Regions from separate parts of the Paenibacillus hebaui genome, predicted to be linked through region 2. Evidence: riboswitches for the same ligand, from Rfam matches in the RefSeq annotation. Region 2 holds a riboswitch; the other holds the start of a gene.
What was found. A riboswitch is a leader RNA that binds a small molecule or an ion and turns the genes downstream of it on or off. The one in region 2 is predicted to bind FMN.

Region 1 (3,416 bases), 600 kb from region 2:
TCTGCATCCGGAATATCCAGATCAGGCTGAACCGCCGTGATCAGCGAATCCTGAATCAGAACATCTGCCCTGCTATACTGCCCAACCCGAGCATCCATCGATAACACACAGCCATTTTTCAACAGATAGCTTGTCTGCACAAGATACATCTCCCATCTAATTATAATTTAAAAGACGATCACACCCTGCATACAAATCTGTGCTGCTTATGACTATTTTTTCGCTAGTATATATACATTATATAGCTGTAGTTAAATATGGTCAATTTTGGGATTTTCGTTTCGCCCGAAACCTTCTGACCTTCATCAGATTCCCGCACATCTTGTCATCACAATACTTCTGCGTTCTGCTGCGGGTATCATCATAGAACATCCAGCGACAATCCGTATTATCGCAGATTCGTATCCTTCTTCCTTCCCCCTCCACCAAAGTCATTGCCATATCAGCAGCAACCTCTGCCATGACCTGAAGCCAATGAGCTTCTGCTGGTATAAGTTGAATTTTTATCCCCTGCTCGGTTGAGGTTAATCTTCTCTTCACATTCCCAGCTTCCATAATGGAGTTCAACCACTGCTGTTCCTGATCAGTTATTGATATGCCTGATGATAGGCGGGCTCCCAGAGCCAGCATTTCATTTCTAACGTTTCTCATCATGAATTCATCTTCCGAGGAAGCCGGAACGGGTGCGTGAAGCTGCCATCGATTCAGAAAGTCTTGCTGCCAGCTCGACTTGCCGAGCCTGTCCTCCGATCGATCCCCACCACGCCAATCATGATAATCACTGTTTACGAAATCAGTCCATAATCTGTCCATACAAGCCTCCGTTTTGTTGTAACTACCTTATATTATAAAAGAAGGTTACACCACGTCTTTAATGTGTTATATTAAGTGTAACCTTATTGAACCATTTTAGCTAGTTACACTACAATTACATTTAAGGAGTGGAATGAAGCAATGACGAGGACAACAGCATTAGATGTGTTACTGATTCAGAAAGATGACTCTTGGGATCAATGTAATTGGATTGTTCCATTATCGAAGGCACTGGAAGGACTTACAGCAGAACAAGCGGCCTGGATTCCACCTTCAGGAGGACTAAGCATATGGCAGTTGGTTAACCATATGTATTACTACAATCATCGCTTGTTATGTCGGATTCAGGGCAATGCTTCTTCTGTGCCCGCTGCGGACTCCAACGAATCTACTTTTGGGCATTCCGGCGATCCTTCCAATACAGTCGGCTGGAATACGCTTATGGAGGATACAGCTCAGTTGGCACAGCAATTGCGTAATCACTTGGCGGCATTAGAGGAGTCCGAGCTTGAAGCTACTTATATGGACTCCGAAGATAAATGGGCACAAGCAATTGCCCGTTGGATGCTTCATGACGCCTATCATGCGGGTCAGATTGTCCTTCTCCGCAGACAGCAGGGAAGCTGGACTATCGTTTTCTAAAAAAACACTTGAACTGCTAGCGCTTACAGGAATAAGATGAACTTATTAATGTTACAGCTTGTTTAACATACTAACGAATTGAATAGGATCTTCGGGGTAGGGTGCAATTCCCAACCGGCGGTGATGTTCTACGGAACCAGCCCGCGACTCGCTGTTTGTACTTAACTAAGGACATTCAGCGACTGACTTGGTGTGAATCCAAGGCCGACGGTACAGTCCGGATGAGAGAAGATCAACACATTGACATGCCGTTCACGGGAAGGCCTCTTTCCTGACGCATGTCCTTGGATAGTCCCCCGTTTATTTGGTTTATGCCAATACGGGGGATTTTGTCGATTTTGCCAACTGAAGATTCCGTGTTCTGACGAAGGAGTCCTGAATATGGAAAAAACATCATCTGCATCAACGGTTTATCGCAAGGAACGAAGTAATACCGGTTTCTGGCTAGTTGTTCTGGGAGCCGCCCTATGGGGTGTCGATCCACTCTTCCGCATTATTTTACTTCACACGATGACATCCACACAGATTGTACTTGTCGAACATGTTATCGTCAGCCTTATAGCCATTCCCGTCTTGTGGAAATTCCGGGCTGATCTGAAAAACCTGCGCGCACGACACTGGATTGCCGTGATCTTTATATCATGGGGAGGATCAGCGCTTGCGACGGTATTATTCACATTGGCACTTACACATAATGATCCGAATACCGTGCTGTTGCTTCAAAAAATGCAACCACTCTTCGCTATTGTTTTGGCAAAACTATTACTGAAAGAAACGTTGCCACGTCGCTTCGGCGGATTATTCTTCATCGCTCTGGCAGGAACGTACCTGCTTACATTCGGCTTCACACTGCCACTTGGTCAATGGGACAACTGGATTCATGCAGGCAGCCTGTTATCTCTGGGGGCCGCAGCCTTATGGGGAGGTTCAACCGTTATGGGCCGACTGATGCTTGGTCAGGCGCGTTACGAAACGGTCACTTCCCTTCGCTTCGTCGTCGCTCTGCCGCTCCTGATCTTTATGACATGGAACGAAGGTGCTCCATGGACACTTCCATCCGGAACAGGTGAACAGGCTGCTGTGATCCTCAATATTCTCGGTCAGGCTTTGTTGCCAGGCTTGCTCAGTCTTCTATTGTATTATAAAGGTCTGTCCTCAACCAAGGCTTCGGTTGCAACCCTCGCGGAACTTAGCTTCCCAATGGCGGGTGTATTGGTCAACTGGATTGCCTTCCGTACGCTCATTACCTGGGAGCAGTTGCTTGGTTTCATCCTGATCTGGGTAGCCCTCTTCGCCATCTCCAGGCAGCAGGAACGCTCAGCGACAGCAGCTGATGCAGCACCGAAGCTGCGAACAGAATAAGTGAATATATTGTTTGGTGGCTAAAATATAAAACTAAAAGCACTGCACATCGAAATGGATGAGCAGTGCTTTTTTGTAAGTAATGATCGTATATCCAATGATTGATCTGTAATCTATCATTGGATATATGATCAACATCGGCTTGATCTTACTCTTATTTAACTATCTGTCTTTCGATTTATCTATAGGACCTTCCATTTATCTGTCGAACCTTCTATCAAGACTATCCGAACTTTGAACCACCTAACCCTCCGATCCTTGGTTTTCATCTTAGCTATTCACATCGAGCTGCATAGTTGGTTCACAGGCGACTATTCGTCTTTTGTCTTTTGTCTTTTGTCTGTTCCGATGGTACGATGACATATGGAATAAACGATGAACTATATTCAGAGAGGAACGATATTAATGTCTTCATTCTCATATACCTCCTATGATGCCGTAGGTTTGGCTGAACTGATCCGATCACGAGAAATTTCCCCGGTCGAAATGCTGGAAGCAGCGTTTGCACGCCTGGAAGAAGTGAATCCGCAGCTTAATGCGGTCATTCGTACATATGAAACCCGTGCTCGTCAAGAAGCCAGCTTGGTACGCCCTGAAGA
Region 2 (3,416 bases):
AATCCATGATTTGAGAGAAAATCCTCACTGATGCTTCGTGGCTTGCCTCCACCGGTATCCTGATGTCCCTTCCCGTAGTGAAGCAGGTGATCCACATATTTCCCCAAAATATCACACTCAATATTGATCGTATCGCCCGTCTTTTTGACTTCAAGTACAGTCTCACCAATGGTATGGGGAATGATCGAAACGGTGAATGCCATCTGTGAGGTATGCACAACTGTAAGACTGATACCGTCCAGTGTAACCGATCCTTTGGGTATCAAATATTTGAACAACTGACTGTCATCAGGTTTAATCTCGAACACAACTGCATTCTGGTCACGTGTAATGCTGCCAATCACGCCAGTACCATCGACATGGCCCTGAACGATATGTCCGCCAAATCGGCCGCCTGACAGCATGGCTCGCTCCAGATTTACTCTGCTGCCGGATTGCAACTGACTGAGGTTGGTATGACGATACGTTTCGGGCATCACATCAGCGGTAAAACCTCCACCCTCAAGCGTTGTCGCGGTTAAGCATACCCCGTTTACAGCCACACTATCACCAATCTTCAGATCATCCATGATGGCGGAAGCTCCGATATTCAGGACCATTGCTTCGCCTTTCCGACCTATCCGCCGGATCTGACCGACTTCTTCCACCAAACCGGTAAACATGCTGCCGCCTCCCTTGTTCATTTCTTTATCCAAAAAGTTCTACTATTCAGGCCAAACCGGAATTCCACCAATGCTGATATTATCTCCAACTTGCTCAACTTCCAGCTGATTCAATTGAACCGCTTGATTCATGCGTTCCACACCCTCGAAACGGAAACTGCCCGGTGTATCGTACCCTCCGACGATTTTGGGAGCAATGAACATAAGCAACCGATCAACTAACCGCGCTTCGAGCATCGCCCCATTCAGTGTACCCCCACCTTCGAGCAGGATCGAACCGATCTCGCGCTCACCCAGCTTACTGAGTGCGTTTAGCAGATCTACACGTGGTCCAGGACCACAGCGTATAATTTCCACACCGTAGGCCTCCAGACGCTCAGCCGCTTCAGGGCTAGCCTCATCCGTTGTAAGTACCCAAGTTGGTGCAAGGCCGTCCTTGACCATTTTGGCACCAACAGGAAGACGCAGCTTGGAATCCACCACGATACGTACAGGGCTAATACCTTCCACCTGCATACGAGTCGTCAGCTCCGGATTGTCCGCTATTACCGTGTCCACACCAACCATAATTCCTTGATGGCGATGACGAAGGGCATGCACAATCTCACGAGCAGACTCGTTGGAGATCCATTTGCTATCTCCGCTGCGGGTAGCGATCTTCCCATCTAATGTGGAAGCTGTCTTTAAAGTCACGAAGGGTAAACCCGTTGTAATATATTTAATGAATTTTTCGTTCATCCGTCTTCCACGCTCTCTTAGAACGCCAACTTCAACTTCTATTCCTTGTTGACGGAGCATGCTTATGCCTCTGCCGGATACTTGCGGATTCGGATCTTCGCAGCATACTACGACACGTTTCACTTTCTCGTGAATCAAACGTTCGCTGCATGGAGGTGTCTTACCATAATGACTGCAAGGTTCGAGTGTAACGTACGCTGTACTCCCCTTAGCGTCACTGCCTGCCATATTAAGTGCATGTACCTCAGCATGGCCCGTACCCCGTTTCAGATGACTCCCCAGACCTACAATGCGGCCTTCTTTCACAATTACACATCCTACGACCGGGTTAATTCCAGTCTGTCCTTGTGCCCGTTCTGCCATATCCAGAGCCAGTGCCATATAAAATTCATCATTAATCATTTCCAAGTCCGTTCACCCCACGGTTTAAAATCTAAGTTATTGACCTCCCTTCCAACAGAGAGAGGCATGTTCTATATCAAATAAAAAATCCCCGTCGAACAAACCGTTCGATGGGGATGATGAGAGACATGTGTCACCAGCAGTACTATTGATACAGTGCCAGCAACACTTCGCCCTAAATCTCATTTCAGGCAAGTGAAAGCAGACACATACCTTAATGAACTTAATTACAGGTAAAGAGCTTCTATGGTGTGGCATATGTATGAAGATTGCCGAAATAAACGGGTCTTCCTGCACAAATTGGAATCTCGTCCATTCTGTGCAGCAACACTACTGCGGAATGCAGCCCATGAAGGCTGCACCCTCTCCTTCTCCCATCCAGACTATACTGTCGGTTCTGGAATTGCACCAGATCAGCCATCTGCCATAGGCAGACAGGTCACGGACTTTGCAGATCATGCTGGATAGATATCCTCACACGCTGCATCACCGCCGGTAGGGAATTACACCCTGCCCTGAAGGATCGTTGCGTTATTAATTGGATGTTAGCACTTTAATGCCAAAAAATCAATTATTTTTTGTTCCTTTTTGTCAGATACTAACTTTTAATAAGTTATAGTGTAATAAAAAACCGCCTCGCATATTGCGAAACGGTTTGCATATAGAGATCCCGATTAAGCTTCTACAACTTCAACAGTTTCCATTTTATCTTTACCCTCAAGAGCGTCAACAAACTCCATACCTTTGGTTACTTTACCAAATACGGTATGTTGTCCATCCAAATGTGGTTGCGGTTGGTAGCAGATGTAGAACTGGCTTCCGCCTGTGTTACGGCCAGCATGTGCCATAGCAAGTGTTCCGCGCTCATGTTTGTTCGGGTTGATCTCACAGTTGATTGTGTAACCTGGACCGCCTGCACCGGAACCGTTAGGGCATCCGCCTTGAGCTACAAAGCCCGGGATAACGCGGTGGAATGTAAGACCATTGTAGAAGCCGGAGTTAGCCAGTTTCTCAAAGTTTGCTACTGTGTTTGGAGCTTCTTGATCGAACAGATCGATCAGAACTTCTCCGCCGTTTGCCAATTTAATTTTCGCTTGTTTCGCCATATGTAAATGACTCCTTTCGTATTGACCATCGTTAATGGTGCCAGAACGCATTGACCCTGGGCCAAGCTTTACAGCACTTTTCTTAGTGTACACCGAAATGGGATTGATCGCAAAATAATCAGCAAGTTTTTTTCGAAATCTATCCCTATAGATGCAAAATAAGGGGGTATCCCCTAAGTCATAAACATGACGGGGATACCCCTTGTTAGTGTTATTTTGGTATAAGGAACCGAGCACACGCTATTCGCTCCAACATGCACAAGTTCTGAGGTTAACGAACCACAGAGACGTTATTCGTCGATTCGTTAGCGCTTGGAACGAGAGAACCATCTCTTTCGAAACAGCCCCCTTATCATTTACAGTTCAGCCCTCGTTCTCGAATTAACGGGTAACCGGCTGTTTGGCAATACGCTCAGGTACCAGGTCATTCTGGATGATATCCTGATACGTCTCACGGCGTACCACCACATCTCCTTGACCGTCTTTGACAAACACAACTGCCGGACGA

Region 1: it holds a riboswitch for FMN, as region 2 does, so the genes downstream of both, ACR32F_RS17760 (DMT family transporter) here and ribD (bifunctional diaminohydroxyphosphoribosylaminopyrimidine deaminase/5-amino-6-(5-phosphoribosylamino)uracil reductase RibD) in region 2, are expected to answer to the same signal.

What each region holds. Positions count from the first base shown of each region.
Region 1 covers NZ_CP196836.1:4,025,051-4,028,466, forward strand. Annotated here, with positions in the region: gene ACR32F_RS17745 (amidohydrolase family protein) at 1-140, opposite strand, end outside; gene ACR32F_RS17750 (CGNR zinc finger domain-containing protein) at 262-813, opposite strand; gene ACR32F_RS17755 (DinB family protein) at 955-1,455, shown strand; FMN riboswitch at 1,539-1,692, shown strand; gene ACR32F_RS17760 (DMT family transporter) at 1,837-2,817, shown strand; gene ACR32F_RS17765 (amidase) at 3,223-3,416, shown strand, end outside.
Region 2 covers NZ_CP196836.1:4,622,261-4,625,676, forward strand. Annotated here, with positions in the region: gene ribE (riboflavin synthase) at 1-662, opposite strand, end outside; gene ribD (bifunctional diaminohydroxyphosphoribosylaminopyrimidine deaminase/5-amino-6-(5-phosphoribosylamino)uracil reductase RibD) at 705-1,808, opposite strand; FMN riboswitch at 2,165-2,329, opposite strand; gene ACR32F_RS21015 (peptidylprolyl isomerase) at 2,477-2,908, opposite strand; gene lysA (diaminopimelate decarboxylase) at 3,290-3,416, opposite strand, start outside.